One region of the Paraclostridium sp. AKS73 genome, then DNA from elsewhere that is predicted to be linked to it. Evidence: a T-box and tRNA genes for the amino acid it is inferred to sense, from the RefSeq annotation. Region 1 holds a T-box; the other holds one or more tRNA genes.
What was found. A T-box is a leader RNA that pairs with one kind of tRNA and senses whether it is charged. The one in region 1 lies ahead of leuS (leucine--tRNA ligase), so its partner is inferred to be a tRNA-Leu.
Positions count from the first base shown of each region.

Region 2: it has a tRNA-Leu gene. The T-box ahead of leuS (leucine--tRNA ligase) is inferred to sense a tRNA for this amino acid. The anticodon was not compared.

Region 1 covers NZ_JAIXHU010000002.1:168,122-174,094, forward strand. Annotated here, with positions in the region: gene LEQ07_RS02320 (RidA family protein) at 37-420, opposite strand; gene ilvA (threonine ammonia-lyase) at 581-1,792, opposite strand; partial or broken gene leuS (leucine--tRNA ligase) at 2,114-4,533, opposite strand; T-box leader at 4,702-4,894, opposite strand; gene rsfS (ribosome silencing factor) at 4,928-5,281, opposite strand; gene yqeK (bis(5'-nucleosyl)-tetraphosphatase (symmetrical) YqeK) at 5,464-5,973, opposite strand, start outside.
Region 2 covers NZ_JAIXHU010000022.1:47,145-53,117, reverse strand. Annotated here, with positions in the region: gene LEQ07_RS12520 (ABC transporter substrate-binding protein) at 1-31, opposite strand, end outside; gene LEQ07_RS12515 (ABC transporter substrate-binding protein) at 88-762, opposite strand; gene LEQ07_RS12510 (lytic transglycosylase domain-containing protein) at 749-1,318, opposite strand; gene LEQ07_RS12505 (dephospho-CoA kinase) at 1,311-1,607, opposite strand; gene coaE (dephospho-CoA kinase) at 1,628-1,909, opposite strand; partial or broken gene polA (DNA polymerase I) at 1,918-4,541, opposite strand; tRNA gene LEQ07_RS12490 (tRNA-Leu) at 4,681-4,767, shown strand; gene LEQ07_RS12485 (alpha/beta-type small acid-soluble spore protein) at 5,053-5,178, opposite strand; partial or broken gene nifJ (pyruvate:ferredoxin (flavodoxin) oxidoreductase) at 5,290-5,973, opposite strand, start outside.

The DNA of each region.
Region 1 (5,973 bases):
TCCTATAAAGAGGTATGGCCATTTTGAAGTCTATTATTATTTTACTATAGCTATAGCTTCTATTTCAACTTTAACATCTCTTGGTAATCTAGCTACTTCTACACAAGATCTAGCTGGTTTGTTTTCACCGAAGAAAGAAGCGTATACTTCATTTATTTCAGCAAAATCATTCATATCACTTATGAATACTGTAGTCTTAACTACGTCTGCAAAAGTTGCTCCAGATGCAGCTAATATTTCTTTTAAACTTTCTAATGATCTAGCAGCTTGCTCTTTTGCTCCACCTTCAACTATTTCCATAGTTTCTGGGTTAAATGGAACTTGTCCTGATACGAATACCATGTTTCCATTTTTTATAGCTTGAGAGTATGGTCCTATTGCTTTAGGAGCCTTTTCTGTATGTATTACTTGTTTCATAATCAATCTCTCCTTCTTTTATATAGGTTTTGTTTTTATATTATACTTTTTTCAGTAATATTATACTACTAAATTGTATATATTGTATACAGGATATAGTAAAAAAGTGGAAATTATGCAAGCATAATTTCACTTTTTTATTATATACCCATTATATCATAAATTAATCTTCTATTGCAAACCCTGCAGACTCTACTGCTGATTTTATTTTATCTATATGAGCTTGGTCGAATGTTTCTAATTCTATTTCAAGGTATAAACTACCAAGAGTTTCCTTTGGTGGTCTTGTCATATTTGCATTTAGTATGTTTGCATTTAATCCACTTATTATTTGAGTTAACTCAGCTAATCCACCTGGCTTATCTTGTATTTTAGTTTTGAATGCATATCTTCTACCTTCTGAAGTTAATGCAGTTCCTATAACTCTGTATAATGTGTTAACATCTACATTACCTCCAGATATTACACATACAACGTTTTCATCTTTAGCTGGCTTGTATTTTCCACTTAATAATGCAGCTGTTGATACTGCACCTGAACCTTCTGATACTAGTTTTTGGTTTTCTAATAAGAATAACATAGCTTGTGCTATTTCAGTTTCTTCAACAACTATTACTTCATCAACTAACTCTTTTATTATTTCAAAAGTGTGATCTCCAGGAGTTTTAACTGCTATACCGTCAGCTATTGTAGTAGCTTTAAATGCAGTTGTAACATGTCCTTGTTCTATAGATTCTTTCATTGATGGTATATTAGCAGTTTGAACACCTATTATTTTAACATTTGGGTTTAAAGCTTTAGCAGCAGTTGCTATACCAGCTATTATTCCCCCTCCACCTATTGGGCATAATATAGTGTCAACATTTGAATTTAATTGTTCAAATATTTCAAGAGCTATTGTTCCTTGTCCAGCCATAACATATTTATCATTGAATGGATGTAAGAAAGTTGCTCCAGTTTCTTTTTGTATTTCAACAGCTTTTGCATATGCATCATCATATACTAAACCTTCTTGAACTACTTCTGCTCCATATCCTTTAGTTGCAGTAACTTTTGCAAGTGGTGCAGTAGCTGGCATTACTATTGTAGCTTTTATTCCACTTAATTTAGCTCCAAGCGCAACCCCTTGTGCATGGTTTCCAGCACTTGATGCTATAACACCGTTTGCCTTCTCTTCATCAGTTAAACTTGCTATTTTGTTGCAAGCCCCTCTTACTTTAAAAGAACCAGTCTTTTGTAAGTTTTCACATTTATAATATACGTTTGCCCCAGTCTTTTCACTTAGTTTAACGCTTTCTAACAAATCAGTTGTTTTAACTATATCTTTTATAGTTTCTCTAGCATCTTTAACATCTTGTAATGTAACTCTTGTCATTTTACTCACTCCCATAATGTTTAGATTTAATTTATAATTGTTTGACATCTTTATTGTATATAGTTTTCCATCAAAAATCAACAGGAAAACATTTTTTTGGGAATTTTTTAATTTGTCAAAAATTTACAAACATGTTGATTCTTCTGTTTTCCTGTTATTTTTCCTGCCAAAAATTTTTTTATTTTTTCAATTTTAATTTTATTTTAATGATTTTTCATTTTAAATTTAAAAATCGCCTTATTTTTTAGTTAGATTGCTTACTTATGTAAATAAAAAAGTCTTTTTTAAAAGGCCTTTTTTTTATTCTATATAACTTATTTATTATTTTACAACTATATTAACAAGCTTCTTAGGAACAGCTACTACTTTTACTATTGTTTTTCCTTCTACTAAAGCTTTTATTTTTTCATCATTCATTGCAGCTTCTTGCATATCTTCTCTTGATATATTAGCAGCCACACTTAATTTTCCTCTTACTTTACCGTTTATTTGAACTACAACTTCAACTTCATCTTTAACTAAAGCAGATTCATCATAAGCTGGCCAAGATATATCAAATATACTTCCTTCTTTGCCTATCATAGTCCATAATTCTTCACCTATATGAGGAGCAAATGGAGCTATTATTGTAACTATAGTTTCTATAGCTTCTTTTATAACTGCATCATTTCTAGTTTCTAACTCTTTGTATTTATACATTTCGTTTATTAATTCCATTAATGCAGATATTGCAGTATTGAAACCAAACTTCTCATTTAAGTCTTCAGTTACTTTCTTTAAAGTAGCATTTATAGTGAATCTCATAGCCTTATCTTCTTTAGTTAATTCATCCATAGTAGCATCACATTTAGCTTTATCAGCTAATTCGTCAACTAATCTATAAACTCTATTTAAGAATCTAAAGCATCCTTCAACACCTTGTTCTGACCATTCTAAATCTCTTTCTGGTGGTGCTGCAAATAATACGAATAATCTAGCAGTATCAGCTCCGTACTCGTCTATTATTTCAAGCGGAGATACAACATTTCCTTTAGACTTACTCATCTTAGTTCCATCTTTTAAAACCATACCTTGAGTTAATAAGTTTTTAAATGGTTCTTTGAAGTCTAACATTCCCATTTCATTAAATGCTTTAACAAAGAATCTTGCGTAAAGTAAATGCATTATAGCATGCTCTACTCCACCTATATATTGATCCACTGGCATCCAATTGTTAACTGCATCCTTACTAAATGGCTCGTTAGTATTTTGAGCATCTATATATCTTAAGAAATACCAAGAAGAATCAACAAAAGTATCCATTGTATCTACTTCTCTTCTAGCTGGCTTTCCACAACATGGGCAAGTAGCATTCATAAACTCTTTTGATGTAGTAAGTGGTGATTCACCTTTACCTGTAAATTCTATATCTGTTGGTAATAATACAGGTAAGTTTTCTTTCTTCTCAGGTACTAATCCACACTCATCACAGTATACTACAGGTATTGGACATCCCCAATATCTTTGTCTAGAAAGTAACCAGTCTCTTAATCTATAGTTAACTGTTTTCTTTCCTATTCCCATTTCTTCTATTTTTCTATTATTGCATCAAATGCTTTTGAAGCTTCCATTCCATCAAACTCACCAGAGTTTACCATTATATTATCTTCATTTATAACCTCAACTACGTTTAAGTTATATTTAGCTGCAAATTCAGCATCTCTTTCATCATGAGCCGGAACTGCCATAACTGCACCTGTTCCATAGTCAGCTAATACATAGTTTGCTATCCATAGCTCAACTTTTTGTCCGTTTAATGGGTTTATAACATGTTTACCTATGAACATTCCTTCTTTTTCTAAGTCGCTTGAAGTTCTTTCTATTTCAGTCATAGTGTACATTTTAGTTATAAACTTTTCTACAGCTTCTTCATACTCAGTTCCAGCAACTAATTCTTTAACTAAATCATGCTCTGGAGCTAAAACCATATAAGAAACTCCGTGTACTGTATCTGGTCTAGTTGTAAATACTGTTACTGATTTATCAATTCCATCTATATCGAAAGTTATTTCAGCTCCAGTACTTTTTCCTATCCAGTTTCTTTGCATTGTTTTAACTTTTTCTGGCCATCCATCTAAAGTATCTAAATCTTGAAGTAACTCTTCTGCAAAGTGAGTAGTTTTAAAATACCATTGTTCTAAGTCTTTTTTAACTACTACTGAATCACATCTTTCACAAGCTCCTTGAACAACTTGCTCATTAGCTAAAACCGTTTCACAAGATGGACACCAGTTAACAAAAGATTTTTTCTTGTATGCTAATCCATGCTCTAAGAACTTTAAGAATATTTCTTGAGTGAACTTATAGTACTCTGGAGTAGATGTTGCTATCTCTCTATCCCAATCATAGCTAAGTCCTAATAATTTTAATTGACCCTTCATGTCTTCTATGTTTTCCATAGTCCACTTATGAGGATGTATTCCATGCTTTATAGCCGCATTTTCAGCTGGAAGTCCGAATGAGTCCCATCCCATTGGGTGAAGAACATTGTAACCTTGCATCTTTTTAAATCTAGCTATAACATCACCTATAGAGTAGTTTCTAACATGCCCCATGTGTATTTTTCCTGATGGGTATGGTAACATTTCTAATGTGTAGTATTTTGGTTTTGTTGTATCATTAGTGTCAGTTTTGTATTGATCATTTTGATCCCAAGTTTTTTGCCATTTAGCTTCAACTTCATTTGGTTTATAAACGTTCATTTTTTTACCTCCTATTTTTTTGTTTCGTGTGGGTCGCTCGTTGTTAGATTAATTGTTTCCTTCACACAAAGTCATTTTGACTTTAAGTGTTTCGTCATCAACTAATCTAACATCTTCGCTGACCAATATACACGTATAAAAAAATCCCCGTCACTAAACAAATTAATGTTTAGGGACGAGGATATTACTCGCGGTACCACCCTAATTGATTATTTTTTTAAATAATCCTCTCGTACTAGTCTTTATACCAACTACGGTTAAATAGATTGTATCTAGCAAGTTCAAATCAATTTAATACTAGTTCGCACCATCCACTAGCTCTCTGAAATCTAAATTTAATTTTACTACTCTAGTCTATTTTAATTTTTAATTATATCTTATTATTATATAATTATTAAGCTAATGTGTCAACATCAACATATGGAGCATCTTTCCACATTTTCTCTAGGTTATAGTATGCTCTATTTTCTTCATTAAATACGTGAACCATTATATCTCCAAAGTCTAATAGTATCCACTCTTGTGTCTCGTATCCTTCTTTACCTCTTGATTCTATCCCTAACTTAGTAAGTTCATCTTCTACGTTATCAGCTATAGCTTTTACTTGTCTTTGAGATCCTGCTGTAGCTATTACGAAGTAATCACATAAACTTGATACTTCTCCTACTTTTATTATAGATATATCTTTACCTAGTTTATCATCAATAGCATCATATATAACTTTAACCATTTGTTCTACTGTCGTCATATTAAATTCCTACCTTCCTTATTTTTTGCGTTTTTATATTATACCACAAAAAACCGACTTCATAATACTAAATTTATATTCTTAGTATTGACAAGTTATCGCTATTATTTCCACTTCTTCAATTTATTAATTCTATATTATTATTAATTTATATTTATTGTGATTTATTTTATAAAAATTATTTACTTTTTTAAAATAAAATTTCTAGCTTCTATTGTTCTAGGGTGTATTATTTGCTTTCTATCTATTACTAATTTTATAGTGTTGTCGAATGATTGTAATAATGCCTTATCCATTTGACCGTTATAAGCTAGCTCTCGCAGTTCTTCTACTCCAGGATAATTTCTATTTTCTTCAATTATATCGGCTATGTATATAATTTTTTCTAGCATGTCCATATTAGATCTTCCTGTAGTATGATACCTAACAGCAGTTACTATATCTAAATCATCTATAAAAAATTCATGTCTAACTAAAACTGATCCTATTATACTATGAGACAGTGCTAAGTTTTCTTTTTCATAATCATCTAAGTATATTTCATATTTTTTTACATAATACTCAACTTGTTCTTGATTTAAATACTTTGCACAATCGTGAAGTATACCTGCTAAATATGCTTTTTCTTCATCGTATCCATATATCTTACTTAATTTTACTGCACACTTAGCAACACCTTCAGAATGTAACAT
Region 2 (5,973 bases), on a different contig from region 1:
TAGTTATATCACTTGATAAAGCTAAAGTCATAGAAACTTGAGCTGCCTCATCTGGTACAAGCATTACATTAATCTCTTTTGCATCCTTTATTTTTCTTTATCATAGTAATCCTGATTGAGTGTTAATACCATATTAGATCTTTTATTATACTTAGATATTTTATATGCTCCACTTCCAACCATGTTATTTTTATAATCGTTTAATTCTGTTGCATTTAATCCACTTAGCTCCGATTTACTAACTATAGGAAATATTAAATTATCTATAGAAAATGCATATGGTTGATTAAAATGTATAGTTAAATTTTTATTATCTGTAGAAGTTACTGATGATATATTTTCAACTAAAGACTTATATGAACTATTTTCTGATCTCTTTATCGAGTCTATAGTAAATTCTACATCATCAGATGTAACAGGCTTCCCATTGTGCCAGTTAGCATCTTTTAATTTTATATTTATGCTTTTGCCATCAGATGACATAGAGTACTCATCTACTAATTGTGGAACAGCATTATAGTTACTATCTATTGTAAATAAGCTATCATATACTAAATCCAAAATATATCCAACAGATTGATCATTATTATGTATAGGATTTATAGTTTTAGGATTTACCATAGATAAATGTATATATTCTAAATTATTATTTTCACTTACATTTTGCTTTTCGTTTTTGTCTTTGTTACTATCACCTTTGCCGCACCCAGAAACAGCAAGCATAATGGTCATAATAACCGCCACTACTTTAATTCTTTTCATTAGCTTCTTCCTCTCCATACAATGACTTGTAAATAATATAGTTTTCTTTAACCTTGCCTAAGTAGTTTTTAGTTTCATTAAATGGTATTTCATGTAATTTATTACCATCCTTACTATAAGCTTCATCATTCAACCATTTATTTACATTCCCTGATCCTCCGTTATAAGCAGCTATAACTAAATCTAAATCATTAAATTCTTTATATAACTTACTCAGATACCAACAACCTATCTTTATATTAGTTTCAGGATCAAATATATCAACTTTACCTAATTTCAACTCATCTTGTGCCCATTTTTGAGTTATATCACTTATTTGCATCAATCCTTTAGCCTTCTTATTGGATATAGCGTTTTTGTTAAATTTGCTTTCTACTTTCATTATACTATATACTAAGTTTTCATCTATCGAAAACTCTTTAGAATATATGTCTACATATTCTTCGTATAATCTCGGATGTAATAATTTTAACACCAATTTTTGTCTTATTGATATTACTCCTAAAACTAATAACATAAAGATTATAAATATAGTTATATATCTTTTTTTATTCACACCATTTCTCCTTTATATGTGTTATTAGTTTACTTGCATCATAGATTAACTTATTCCTATCTCCTGAATTATCGATTATATAATCTCCAAACTTAATTTTTTCAGATTGACTCATTTGTGAATTTATACGACTCATAGCTTCATTCTTTGTAATGTGATCTCTTTTAATTATTCTTTCTAATTGAACATTTTCATCACATGTAATAACAACTAACTTATCTACTAAGTCTAAAAATTTTCCCTCTATTAGTAAAGCTGCATCAACTATGGCAATATCTTTATTGTTCAATTTTATATTATTTATTTTTATTATCTCTTTTTTATAGCTGGATGAGTCAATGAATTTAATTTAATTAACTTTTTATCATCATTAAAAACTATTTCACCAAGCTTTTTTCTATCCAAAGTCCCATCATTTCTTTTTATATCATCACCAAAAGTAGCAAATACCTTTTTTAGTAAATCACTATTATTCATAATTTCTCTAGATATTAAATCCGCATCAATTATATCAAAATAGTTCTGTTCTAGAATTTTTGACAAGCTGCTTTTCCCACAACCTATATTTCCTGTTAGTCCAATTACCAACATCTTATCACCTACTTTGTTTCATACCAAGAATCTCCGGTATTTAAATCTACATCTAAATTAACATCCATAGATACAGCATGTTCCATTTCATCTTTTACAATCTTAGATACTTCTTCTAATTCAGCTTCAACACATTCAATTATAAGTTCATCGTGAACTTGAAGAACTAATTTGGATTTTAAACCTTTTTCTTCTAATTTTTTATAAACATTAACCATAGCTATTTTTATTATGTCAGCAGCACTTCCTTGTATTGGTGCATTCATAGCCAATCTTTTCCCTAAATTTTTAAGTATTATATTAGAAGATTTTATTTCCGGTATATATCTTCTTCTATTTAAAATAGTTTTTACGTATCCATCTTCTTTCGCTTCTTCAATTGTATTATCCATATACGATTTTATGTCTTCATAAGTGTTCAAATAACTATCAATATAGTTTTTTGCTTCCTTAACTGGTATATGTAAATTTTTAGCTAATCCAAAATCACTTATACCATATACTATACCAAAGTTTACTGCTTTCGCGGCACTTCTTTGCTCACTTGTTACATTATTTATATCGATACCAAATACTTGTGATGCAGTTTTAGTGTGAATGTCTACGTTATGATTGAATGCATCTATCATATGCTCGTCTTGACTCATATGCGCTAAAACCCTTAATTCGATTTGTGAGTAGTCTGCATCCACTAATTTAAAACCGTTATCTGCTATGAATACTTTTCTTATATTTCTACCTAATTCTAACCTTACAGGTATGTTTTGTAAGTTGGGTTCTGTAGATGAAATCCTTCCAGTTGTTGTTATCGTTTGGTTAAATGATGAATGTATTCTATTACTTATAGGATTTATTATATTTATAAGACCCTCTACATAAGTGGATTTTAATTTTACAATTTGTCTATATTCAGTTATCTTGTCTATAATTTCATGTTTATCACTTAATTGTTCTAATACTTCAGCGTTAGTTGAATATCCTGTTTTAGTCTTTTTAATGACTGGAAGCTCTAATTTTTCAAATAAAATAACACCTAACTGTTTTGGAGAATTAATGTTAAACTCTTCTCCTGCAAGATTGTATATGTCTTTTTCTAGTTTATCTATGGATATTTTAAATTCTTCACCTAATTCTATTAATTTATCTTTATCTACCATAACACCTTCAAATTCCATATATCCTAAAACTTCTACTAAAGGCATCTCTACATGATAAAATAGACCATCCATATCCATATTAACTAATTTCTCTTCCATTTTAGGGCTTACTTTTTCAACTAATTGAATTATACTTCCAATTGTATTGTCTAATTCTTCTTTTTCTAGATCCTCATATTTTTTCGCTTTAACGCCTTTCCCTAACAATTCTTCAGATGATTTTATTTTTTGTCCAAAATAGTTCATCGCAATTAAATCATAGGTATAGTTAGAGCTACTAGAATCTATTAAGTACTCTGCTATAGCTATATCAAAGTAAATATTGCTTAAAGATATTCCATAAGCTCTTAGAGCTATATAATCTTCTTTTAAGTTATATCCATAAATTCTTAAATCTTCATCTGCTAATAGTTCTTTTAGTTCATCTATTTGACTTTCCTCAGCATATAATAATTCTTCTCCGTCAACACTTAAATAAATTTTCATTATATTTTTTTCAAGAATATTTCCGCTTTTAGATATAGTTTTTAATATTAGCTTTTTGCTATTTCTTGATTTATTTATAAACGCTTTAACATCTTCAAGTTTGTTTACTATTACTTTTGATTCTTCTGCGTTTGAATCTAACCTAGATATTAAGCTGTTGAAGTCAAGTTCATTAAATACTTCTATTAATTTTGACTTATCATAATTTCCAAACTCAAGTTTTTCTAAATCAAAATCAATTGGAACATCTCTAATTATAGTAGCCAACTTTTTACTCATTGTAGCAAGCTCTTTATTTTCTTCTATTTTTTCCTAGGACTTCCTTTTACTGAATCAATATTTTCTATTATATTTTCAATACTTCCAAATTCTTTTATAAGTTTAATACCTGTAACCTCTCCAATTCCAGGAACCCCAGGTATATTATCCGACTTATCTCCCATAAGGCCTTTTAAATCTATAAATTGAGTAGGTGTCATTTCATATCTTTTCTTAACTTCATTTAAATCATATTCTTCAACTTCTCCTACTCCTTTTTTAGTTATAAGCGTAGTTGTGGTCTTTGAAGCTAATTGAATTGCATCTTTATCTCCTGTTACTATATAAACCTTATATCCCTCTTGCTCTGCTTTTAAAGATACAGTACCTATTATATCATCAGCTTCATATCCTTCAATTTCTAAACGATTTATATTAAATGCATCTAATAAATTTTTTAATGGCTCCATCTGTTGTCTTAATTCATCTGGCATTTTTTTTCTTCCGGCTTTGTATTCCTTATACTCTAAGTGTCTAAAAGTCGGAGCTTTTTTATCAAATGCAACACTAACATGTGTAGGTTTGTATGTATCTATCAACTTAAATAGCATATTTGTAAAACCAAATATTGCATTTGTATGTAGTCCTTTTTTATTAGTTAAATCAGGCAATGCATAAAAAGCCCTATTAACAATTGAATTTCCATCTATTATAATTAACGTTTTTTCCAAATTTATCACTCCTAATTATTTATCCTCTCTATTATTACCAATTCGTATTATATTTAATATTACCATATTATTGAATGTATATTAAGGCTAAATATATTGCAAAACGTTTTTTATTACTGCTATAATAGAATCATAACGAGCCGGTTTGCTGGAATCGGCAGACGGGGCGGACTCAAAATCCGTTGGTAGCAATACCGTGTGGGTTCAAGTCCCACAACCGGCACCAATAAGTATTTAGAAGGGCTTCAACTATTTTGTTGAAGCTTTTTTATTTGAAAAATAAAAAATCACTTACATTATGTAAGTGATTTTTAAGGGAAGTATTTTGATAGTTTTTTATTTTATTATGAGATTATTATAAATCCTAAAGCTTAAAATAACCTTAAATAAATTTTATAATTTAAATTTAAAATTTAATATTATTTTTTATTATTGTATTCTCTTAACAGAATCTCTTCTCCCATTGAACTAATTTTTAGACATAACTGCTCCTAAACTCCCAGGTATGTCTTCATTTATTAAATGAAATATTACTTTGTTCTACATTAAGATTCAATGGACCTAATTCATTAGCTATTTCCAATTTCATTTCATTTAAAGCCTGCTTTGCATTACTCACTAATGGTTTATTCGCCATTTTAATGTCCTCCTTAAAGTGTCTTCTAATATATAGTTTGCAAATTAATATATTATTATTCTATAAAAACTCAATAAGAAAAAAGAGAGAATAAAATTCTCTCTTTTTTAGTTACATTTGTTGTGATAATAACTTATATATTTCATATCTTTCTTTTGCATTTTCTTCTGTCATGTCAAATAACTCTTGAGCTATATCTGGGAATTGTTTAGCTATAGCTGAATATCTAACTTGTCCCATTAAGAAATCTTTAAAACTTTCTGTTGGTTCTTTAGAGTCTAATGTAAATGGATTTTTACCTTCATCCTTTAATTGCGGATTAAATCTATATAAATGCCAATATCCACATTTAACAGCTTGTTCTTCATTTGCAATAGTTCTACCCATACCTTCTTTTAATCCATGAGATATACATGGTGCATAGCATATTATAAGTGATGGTCCATTATAATTTTCAGCTTCTATTATAGCTTTCACTAATTGATTTTTATCTGCACCTAATGAAACTTGTGCCACATAGACATTACCATATGTCATTGCCATTCTACCTAAATCTTTTTTCTTAGTTCTCTTACCTGCAGCTGCAAATTTAGCCATAGCTGCAACTGGAGTTGATTTTGAAGCTTGACCTCCAGTATTTGAATAAATTTCTGTATCAAATACTAAACATTCACATCTTCACCTGACGCTAGAACATGATCTAATCCACCATATCCGATATCATATGCCCATCCATCTCCTCCAAGTATCCATTGAGATCTTTTTACAAGATAATCTTCTAATTCTTTTATTTGA